3 regions of the Arthrobacter sp. NicSoilB11 genome follow, and region 2 is predicted to be linked to each of the others. Evidence: riboswitches for the same ligand, from Rfam matches in the RefSeq annotation. Region 2 holds a riboswitch; each other region holds the start of a gene.

Region 1 (3,266 bases), 1.6 Mb from region 2:
CCTGCTGGCCGCCCCCGAGGGCCTGGCGCGGCTGGAGGAGGAACTGTCAGGGGCCAACGTGCACATCGTCCTGGCCTCCATCGACGAGAAGCTCAACGAGAAGTCCTACATTGTCCCCGGGCTGGGCGACGCCGGCGACCGCCTCTACGGCATCGCCGGGTAGCACTTCGGCCCTGTTTGAACGGGCTCTTTCCCAACGGGTGTCCCGCCGCTAGCCTGTGCGGATGGACTGGAAACTCGAGCTTGTCTTTGTCCCCGTATCCGACGTTGACCGTGCCAAGGACTTCTACGTCAACAAAGTGGGCTTTAACGCCGACTACGACGAGCGGCCGTCGGACTCCATCCGCTTTGTGCAGTTGACGCCGCCGGGCTCGGCCTGCTCCATCTGCATCGGCGAAGGACTCGTCGACGCCCCGCCCGGCACGGGCTCCAACCTGCAGATGGTGGTCGACGACATCAATGCGGCGCATGACCAGCTCAAGAGCAACGGCGTGGATGTCAGCGATGTGGACGTCCAGGACTGGGGCCACTTTGTGTACTTCGCCGATCCGGACGGAAACAAGTGGGCTGTCCAGTACATCCCGTGGCGGAACGCCGGGCAGGGCGCTGGCGGGAACACCGGACAGGGCGCCGGACCGGGCGCTGGTTAACCAAATCGGCGGCCCGCATCATGATGATGCGGCCCGCCGCTTTGGTGCAGTCCCCCCGGCATCGCTGCCGCCGGGGGGGAGGAGTGCCTAGTACCAGTTGTGGGCCAGGTGGAAGTTCAGGGCACCACAGGGCGACTGGTAGCTCTTTTTGATGTAGTCCAGGCCCCAGTTGATCTGCGTGCGGTAGTTGGTGAGGTAGTCCGCGCCGGCGCTTGCCATCTTCTCAGCGGGCAGGGACTGGACGATGCCGTATGCCCCGCTGCTGGAATTGGTGGCCGTGGTGGTCCAGTCGGACTCCTTGGTCCACAGCGTCTGCAGGCACTGCATCTGGTCCGGTCCCCAGCCAAACACCCCCAGCTGGCTGGCGGCGTACGCCTGGGCGCCTGCAGGATCGTTAACCGCGACGGCGCGAGCCGGCTCAGGTGCGGGGGCGGGCTCAGGCGCCGGGGCCGGGGCAGGCGCTGCGGGTGCTGCCGGTGCCGCTGCGGGGGCCGGTTCAGCTGCCTGCGGTGCCACGCTGATGGCAGCGGGCGCGGGGCTTGCTGCCGGGTTGGAGCGGATCTCGCTCTTCTCGATGCTCATTTGAGCGTCTGACGCCGTCGTGGAAGGGTTGGACGCGGTGGATGACACCGGAGTCATGCTGCTGGTGGCCTGTCCTGCCGCGCCAACCCCCACCAGCACCGCGCACGATGCTGCAAGGACAGCGGCGCGCTGGCCCAGGGTGGTCTTCTTGGCCTGCTGCGCGGCCCTGTGTTTAGCCTTGGCCTGCAGCAGGCGTGCTTCTGCCGTGTTTTTGGACATGATTGATCGCCTCTCACACCTGCGGAGTTAGCTGTCGGGTTCGGATGAGGGCATCCGGCCATACGGAAAGATCACGTACTGGCTTAACCCCAAGGGCATTCAATGCCCGGGACGGTGGGTCCCCCGCCTCTGCCGTAGCTCAATCGGAATCCGGGGAAGCGGCAGAGCTTGGCGTCGACCCGGGATATGCGGCCCGAACGGGGGCCGCACCCAATCGACGCTACAGGAAGTGCACGCGAAAGTCACATTTAGGTAACGGAAGTCACGATCCTCAGCGCGTTGATTTGCCGGATTCCCCGTTCGTAACCTCGGTCCCATTGGGGTATGGCCGCCCCATTTCATGAGCGCAGCGCGCCGACCGTTACAGTTCCCGTTACCCAGCCAACAGGTAGACGGTGGTGCCGCCAATGCTCTGCGCCGTGAAGTTGTTCGCCACCCACTGGGCGATCTGGGCGGCAGCGTCCGAACCGGTACTGGCCCGGATGGTTCCGCCTGTGATGAAGTAGTGGATCTTTCCCTGGGACACCAGATCCTGGAACTCCGCCAAGGTAGGGGCGGGATCTGTGCCGTTGAACCCACCCACCGCCATGACCGGCAGTTCCGTTGCCAACTGGTAACCGGCAGCGTTGTTCGAACCCACCACTGCCGCTGCCCAGGTGTAGCCTGAGGCGCCATTCCTGAGTGCTGCCACGAGTTCCGCGGACGGCGTTGGGGCGCCCAAGAGGCCTCCCAAGGCTCCGCCTCCGCGACCACTTGCAGCAGCGGTTCCGCCGGGAAGTGTTCCTCCGGGCGCGCCCTGCTGGCGGGCCGTGTTTCCCTGGGTTGCTGGCTGCCTGGTGCTGCCTGTCCCGGTCCCGCCAAGGCCGGTCCGGCCAGGGCCCGTCCCGCCAGGGGCGAAGCCCGACGAGGGCCCGGCACTGACGATCGCCCCGCTGTGCGTTGTCGACGCCGTGGAAAGGGAGTACGCCAGCGGCCCGGTGAGCGACGCCGCAATGGCGAGCGCCGCCGTCGTCCGCTGCACGGCACGCCAGCGCAGGAACCTGCCGAACGCCACGCCCGCTGCGGCCGCCAAGCCTCCGGAAAGGACCAGCCAACGCAGCCACGCGCCGTAGGCGGACGTGGTGCCCAGCAGCTGGAAGGCCATCAGGGCGGCCGCGGCCACCGCTGCGGCCAGCAGGAGTGCGGCGGGTGGCTGCTGCCGGTGCTGCCACAGGAGGACCGTGCCCAGCCCCGCAAGCCCGGCGATCCCCGGCGCCAGCGCCACGGCGTAGTAAGGGTGGATGATGCCGGCCATGAAGCTGAAGACCAGGCCCGTCACCAGCACCCACGAGCCCCAGATGATGACGGCGGCGCGCACCGCATCGGTCCGCGGGGCCCGCCGGCCCAACCACAGCAGGCCCGCCGCAAGGATCAGGGCGGACGGCAGCAGCCACGCGATCTGGCCGCCGAACTCGCTGTTGAACATCCGGAGCAGCCCGGGATCTCCCCAGCCGTTGCCGCCGCCCACACTGCCGGTCTCGTCGCCCGTCAGCCGGCCCAGCCCGTTGTAACCCAGCGTGAGCTCCAGGATGGAGTTGTTTTGCGATCCGCCGATGTAGGGACGCAGGCCGGCCGGCGTCAGCTCCACCGCCAGGAGCCACCACCCGGCGGAGGCCACCATGGCCGCTCCCGCCGCGGCCAGCCGGAGCAGGCGCCGCGGGAGACTGTGCGGGCCTGCCAGCGCGTAGGCGATTGCGAATCCCGGAACCACCAGCAGGACCTGCAGCTGCTTGGCCAGGAAGCCGAAGCCCAGGAACACTCCGGCAAGCAGGAGCC
Region 2 (3,266 bases):
ATCGACGGGGACCAGGAAAAGGCGGTTGCCCCCGCGGTGGAGGTACTTGGCGGATTCCGCGGACAGTACAGCCAGGCGTGGTCCGGCGGCATGAAGGCCAAGCTGGGCCTGTCGGGGGATGCGGACAGCGACGCCGCCTCCGCCCTGGTGGACGGTGCCATTGCCATCCTGAAGGACGGGCCGGTGGACTACACCTTGTTCTTCCGGAACCTGGGCAAGGCCGCGCGGGGGGACCTCCGTCCCGTGCGCGGCATGGTCCTGGACCTTGCAGCGTTCGACGCCTGGGCGGAGCGGTGGCAGGCCCTGGGGCCCGACGCGGAACTGATGGACAGCGTGAACCCTGCCTATATTCCGCGGAACCACCTCGTGGAAGAGGCGCTGTCCGCCGCCACTGACGGAAACCTGGCTCCCCTGCAGCAGTTGCTCGAGGCCGTCGGCAGCCCCTTCGCCGAGCGGCCGGGCCTGGAACGCTACGCCGAAGGTGCCCCTGAGGATTTCGGCACCTACATGACCTTCTGCGGGACGTGACTGCCTCAGCGGTACGGTGCGGAAATGACAGGAGGGCGGCAGCCGGGAATACCCGGCTGCCGCCCTCCTGTTTAAGAACAGCTTTGCTGTTTAATACCAGCCTGCTGCTGCCAAAGCGTTGCGAAGGCTAGGCTACGCGGACTGCGGAGTAGCCGCCGAGCCAGCTGATGGAGTGGACCTCGGTGCTGTAGCCGTTGACGCCGCCGCTCACAACCTGGCCGTTGCCGGCGTACACGCCCACGTGGCCGGAGGTGATGATCAGGTCGCCGGGGGCGGGAGCGCCGACAACGGTTCCGTACTGGAAGAACTGCGTCGGGGCCAGGTCGCCGACGGACTTGCCGACGGAGCGCAGGGCCTTCTCAACCATTGCGGTGCAGTCCTGGTTCACGCCGACCTGGCTGTAAGCGGATGCCAGGATGGCAGCGCCGGTCCCGGTGCCGGTGGACGCCGCCGGGGCGGCTGAGGCGTAGGACATGTTCATGCCGGTGTTTGCCGGTGCGGTTGCGGCTGCCGTCTGGACGGGAGCTGCTGCCGGCGCCGGGGCTGCGGTGTGGCCAGCGCCGGGGATCTTGATCTGGTCACCGGGGTAGATGATCGAGGACAGTCCCAGTCCGTTGGCGGCCAGGACGTCGTTGAGGCTGACGCCATGGGCGGCCGCGATGGCCCCGATGGTGTCGCCGGACACCACCGTGTGGACGGTTCCTGCTGCTGCGGCGGGTGCTGCTGCCGGGGCAGGTGCGGAGTATGCCTGGACGCTGGTGTTCTCAGTGGTGTCCGGGCCGGTGACACCTGCATGGGCGGGGGCTCCGACGCCAAAGGCAATACCGGACGCTGCAGCAACGGCAAGCGCCGGACGGCCCAGCGAACGGGCCTGGGACTTGGCGGTTACGGCGAGGCCCTCGAGCACAATGGAGCGGGCCGGAGTCGCGCGGTGACGGGCAGTGGTGGAAATTTTTGACACAGTTGATCGCCTCTCCCATGCCTGCGGGGTGAGCTGTCGGGTTCGGGCTGGAGATACCCGGCCGGTAGCTGGCTCCGCGGGCGGAGGCGCTAACGACTTAACCCCAAGGCCACATGTGGCCGTAGAAACTTGGTTCCCCCGTCCCTGCCAAACGGAAAGCGGTTGAATCCCATGATCAGCGGCAGGGCTCGGCATGCTGACGGGAATGTCCCGTCTGAGAGGGACACCAAACGACCATAACCCGCGCTGCCCCCGATTGTCACATTTGGATAACATACGAGGCTCCCCTCTCAATTGCGCAAACGTCTTGATGTACTTCGCATTTCGGGCGGTGACCTCGACCAATGCAGGCAGGGTCTTTATCGCTGCAAACGGTAACAATGTGGCCACGGACGCGCCCTCGGGGGCCGCGCCGGACGGTAAGCTTCGGGACTATGCCCCTGTTCGTGACCAGCCGAGGGATCCCGCTCCTCGGTGGCGTGCTGGCCATCGCCCTGGCCGCCGCCACCGTGCTGCCGGCCGCAGCGGAGGAGCCGCCGCCGGGCGGATATCCCTCCTGGTCGGATGTGCAGCAGGCGCAGTCGTCCGAAGCGGCAAAAGCTGCAGAAATTGCCACCATCGACGGGCTCTTGACCGGCCTGCAGGCGCAGTCGGAGGCAGCCGGGGACGCAGCCGTACGGTCGGCCGCCGAATACGCTGCCGCGGATGCAGAGCTCCAGTCAGCCACATCACGCCTGGAAACCCTGTCCGCACGGGCCGCCCGCGCAAACGACGAAGTGGCCCGGTACCGGAAGGACCTCGGGGCCCTGGCCGTGCAGTCGTACAAGACAGGCGGGACCAACGCCGGGTTCTTCGTGGCGCTGGACGCCCTGGGGACCAACAGCGTCCAGGGCCTCAACGTCGTCAAGCTCGTGGGGGACAAGACGGCCGCGTTGGTGGTCAAGGCGGCGGCGGCCGGAAAGGTATCCGCTGCCCTGGTGGAACAGGAAAAGGTTGCCAGGAGCGAACGGGAGCGCCTGTCCGGGGAGGCAAGGGCAAAAGCCGAGGCAGCCAGTTCCGCCAGGGACGCACTGGCACGGCAGGTGGCCGAGGAGCAGCGGCACGGCGGCGAGCTAACGGCCCAGCTTGCCGCCCTGAAAGGGACGACGGCGCCGCTTGAGGGGGAGTACCGCCAAGGCCAGGCTGCGCTGGCTGCCTACGAGGCGGCCCAGGCGGCCAAGCGCGCCGCAGCGGAGGAGCAGGCCCGCCGCCAGGCCGAAGCGGCCGCCAGGGCCGCCGCGGCGGCCGCCCAGCAGCCCAGGCCGCCCGCACCAGCCGCCCCAGCCGCCGTGGGCGGCAATCCTGTCCCGGTGAATCCAGCCCCTGCCAATCCTGTCCCGGCCAACCCTCCGCCGGCCAACCCTCCGCCGGCCAACCCTGTCCCTTCCGTTCCGGAGGCGCCGCCAGCCGAGCCGGCCCTGCCCAGCCCGCCCGCCGTCGTCGTGCCTTCCATTCCCGGCGGAGCGGTCAACGATCCGGCAGGGGCGAAAAGCTACGCGTCCGGACGCCTTGCCGCTTTCGGCTGGGGCCAGGACCAGTTCCTGTGCCTGGCCCAGTTGTGGACCAAGGAATCCAACTGGCTGACCACCGCCACCAACGCGTGGTCCGGGGCCTACGGAATTGCCCAGGCACTGCCGCCCGGCAAGTATGCCAGCGCCGGGAGCGACTGGCTGACCAGCTACCGGACGCAGATCGAATGGGGCCTGGGCTACATCCGTGACCGCTACGGGTCGCCCTG
Region 3 (3,266 bases), 1.5 Mb from region 2:
AACAGGCCAAGCCAGAGGCCGCCGTCGGAGGCAAAGTTCTTCTGCGGGGCGAAGTAGTAGACATCGCTCTCGGCAACGTCCACGTCCAGTCCGCCGGCCGCCGATGTGGCGTCCACGAGGACCAGTGATCCCTCGTCGGCTCCGGCTACCCGCTTGACGGGGGCGGCGACGCCGGTGGAGGTCTCGTTCTGCGGCCAGGCGTAGACGTCCACGCCGGCCTCGGCCTTGGCTGCGGGCCGGGTGCCGGGCTCGGACTTGATGATGGAGGAGGCTTCCAGGAAGGGCGCCTTGTTGGTGGCGGCGGCGAACTTGGACCCGAACTCACCGAAGGACAGGTGCTGGGCCTTCTTCTCCACGAGGCCGAAGCTCGCGATGTCCCAGAAAGCCGTGGAGCCGCCGACGCCGAGGACCACCTCGTAGCCTTCCGGGGCGCGGAAGAACTGGCTCAGCCCTTCACGGACCGCTCCGACCAGGTTCTTGACCGGGGCCTGCCGGTGCGATGTGCCAAGGATCGTCTTGGAAGCTGCTGCCAGCGCGTCGATCTGCTCCTGCCGGACCTTTGACGGGCCGGCTCCGAACCGCCCGTCCTGGGGCAGGAGGTCGGCGGGGATCGTGATGCTGGTGTCGCTCACAGGTGCTCCAATTCGGCGGGGACAAAAGTTTGGTCCGGAAGGGCGGGCGGTCGGTGGCCGGCAGCGCCGGTGGCTGCGCTGCGGGCCATTCCCATTCTGCCTGAACCGCCGCCGGGGGCGGGAGCCAGGCCCGTCATAGTCCGGACAGTGAGACGTGCCGTCCCCGCGCAGCCCCGCGGGGCGCGGCTATTCGGACAAAGTCAAAATAGGCTAAGCTTTCCCCCGGACTACTTTGCGCGAAGAGGCGATACGGTGGGACAACGCAAGGTACTGCGCTCGAGGAGCTGAGCTGGATGACGGATCTGATCGACACTACGGAGATGTACCTCAGGACCATTCTGGAGCTTGAGGAAGAAAACATCGTTGCCCTCCGGGCCCGTATCGCCGAGCGTCTGCGCCACTCCGGTCCCACCGTTTCCCAGACCATCGGCCGCATGGAGCGGGACGGGCTGGTGGTCGTGTCCGGCGACCGGCACCTGGAACTCACGGACACGGGCCGCAAGCGCGCCACGGAGGTCATGCGCAAGCACCGGCTGGCCGAACGCCTGCTGGCAGACGTCATTGGCCTGGACTGGGCCTACGTCCACGACGAAGCCTGCCGCTGGGAACATGTCATGAGCGAGCGCGTTGAGCGCCGCATCTACGAGATGCTGGACCACCCCACCGAGTCGCCGTACGGCAACCCCATCCCTGGCCTTGCGGCGCTGGGCGGCCAGGCGGGGCCCGGCTTTGCCGACGGCGCCATCAGCCTGGTGGAAGCGATGAAGAATTACGGGCCCGCCTCCGGAGTGACCATCAGCCGCCTGGCGGAGCCGATCCAGGTGGAACCGGAACTGCTGGCGCAGCTGGACGAGGGCGGTATCCGGCCGGGTGCCGCCGTGGCGCTGGAACGCGTGGGCGAATACATCTCCGTGCGGGTCCCCGGAATCGAAGGCGCATTGGAGCTGCCGCCCGAGGTTGCCGCCCACGTCTTCGTGGCCATCAGCCAGCCCTGATCGGGACGCCCATACCCCATAGAGGGGCAACCACGCAAAGGTAACGGAATTGTTACCTAGGGTCTTAAGCCCCTATAGTGGAACCAAGCGTTGATACATAAGCGTTACCTGATCCGGAGCCGAGCTCTGCCAGCGGGTCAGGTGCACGAGTCGTTACTGGCAGAGGCGGGGGAACCACAAGCGGCAGCGGGGGACTGCCTTGGGGTGAAGTCCGTCAGCAGCAAGCCTCTCCAGTGAAGGATTCTTCCGGGAATACCCCCTGTGCAGAAGCTTGCCTACGGCGGACCGGGTCTTTGATCTCTCTGACCCGAATCCGACAGCTAACTCCGCAGGCTTCTTCCAGAGAGGAACCCTTCTTGACCATGCAGACCTCCCGGGGCCGCCGCCGCGCGGCCGGCCCCCCTTCGGCACCCCGGGTTGCCGAAGTTGTCGCAGCGGAGCGCCCCCGCGACCTGCATCGTGACGCGCGCCGCCGCCGGGGTCCCTTCCGGCAGATGACGGAGTTTGCCGCCGCCAGCGGTATTGGCCAAAAAGCCGGCATTGCCCTTGCCGCCACAGGCCTGGTGCTGACGGTCACGGTGCCCGCCACGAGTCCCGTCATGGCCACGGATGCCGCCGGCAGTGCCCCCATGGCCGCGTCCGCCGTCAGCCCCCAGCCCCAGATCTCGGCCGATGTCGGAGCACAGATCGACTTCAGCCGGTCGGCCGTGGTGACCCAGGCCGACCCGGACGGGAAGCTGAAGCAACTCCTGAGCGCCCAGTCCGCCGGCTCCGTCACGCGTGCCGCTTCGGCCGGCACCCTGGCTGCACCCCTCGCCTCCCTCACCACCGCTTCCCCCTTCGGCTACCGGGTCAGTCCGATCACCGGAGGCTCCGGAGACTTCCACCGGGGCCAGGACTTCGTGGCGCAGTGCGGGACCTCGGTCCTGGCCGCCGCGACAGGTACCGTGACCTTTGCCGGCTGGCACCAGTTCGGTGGCGGAAACCGCGTGGTCATTGACCACGGCAACGGGCTGGAGACCACCTACAACCATCTCTCGTCCTTCAACGTCAAGGTGGGCCAGACCGTCTCCCGCGGGGACGTGGTGGCACTGAGCGGTACCACGGGCGCATCCACTGGCTGCCACCTCCACTTCGAGGTGCAGGTCAATGGCGAAGTTGTCGATCCCATGGGCTGGCTGTAGCCAAATGGTTGCCCGCTCTCACATGTCCGCGACGCGCCGTGACCTGAATGTGACATTGAAGCAAAACTGCTGTACCGTCTAACTCGCGTCAACTTTTCCGAAGTTGACGCTCTTGAGTGGATTGCCTAACTCTGCCACCGCTCAAGGTCCGTTCGCATTTCATCGTCTGGCAGGGGCGGGGGAACCAATTTTGGCCTTCATGTTCAGAAGGCCTTGGGGTTAAGTCACAAGCTTCCCAGGAAGCAGCGTGGCCGGGTGACTCCCATCCGAATCCGACAGCTCACCTCGCAGGCATTGGGAGAGGCTACCTTCGTGTCTTCACGCCATCATTCTGCGCGCCACCGTGCGCAAACGGTTCGCACCAACCCCCTGGACGCCATGTCCAAGGCCGTCAGTGCAAATGCCGGGACCGTAGGCCGCCAGGCTGCCGTTGTGGCAGCGGCTTCCGGCCTCAT

What was found. Region 2 has a riboswitch for cyclic di-AMP ahead of LDO14_RS10890 (LysM domain-containing protein). Riboswitches for the same ligand answer to the same signal wherever they lie in the genome.
Region 1: another riboswitch for cyclic di-AMP. It lies ahead of LDO14_RS03530 (hypothetical protein); the one in region 2 lies ahead of LDO14_RS10890 (LysM domain-containing protein).
Region 3: another riboswitch for cyclic di-AMP. It lies ahead of LDO14_RS04165 (M23 family metallopeptidase); the one in region 2 lies ahead of LDO14_RS10890 (LysM domain-containing protein).

The regions. Positions count from the first base shown of each region.
Region 1 is NZ_AP024657.1:725,371-728,636, forward strand. It holds gene upp (uracil phosphoribosyltransferase) at 1-163, shown strand, start outside; gene LDO14_RS03525 (VOC family protein) at 225-650, shown strand; gene LDO14_RS03530 (hypothetical protein) at 738-1,451, opposite strand; cyclic di-AMP (ydaO/yuaA leader) riboswitch at 1,457-1,617, opposite strand; gene LDO14_RS03535 (glycosyltransferase family 39 protein) at 1,825-3,266, opposite strand, start outside.
Region 2 is NZ_AP024657.1:2,364,988-2,368,253, reverse strand. It holds gene LDO14_RS10895 (protein adenylyltransferase SelO) at 1-528, shown strand, start outside; gene LDO14_RS10890 (LysM domain-containing protein) at 656-1,489, opposite strand; cyclic di-AMP (ydaO/yuaA leader) riboswitch at 1,493-1,663, opposite strand; gene LDO14_RS10885 (lytic transglycosylase domain-containing protein) at 1,936-3,266, shown strand, end outside.
Region 3 is NZ_AP024657.1:877,332-880,597, forward strand. It holds gene serC (phosphoserine transaminase) at 1-632, opposite strand, end outside; gene LDO14_RS04160 (metal-dependent transcriptional regulator) at 926-1,627, shown strand; cyclic di-AMP (ydaO/yuaA leader) riboswitch at 1,735-1,979, shown strand; gene LDO14_RS04165 (M23 family metallopeptidase) at 1,990-2,811, shown strand; cyclic di-AMP (ydaO/yuaA leader) riboswitch at 2,924-3,119, shown strand; gene LDO14_RS04170 (C40 family peptidase) at 3,190-3,266, shown strand, end outside.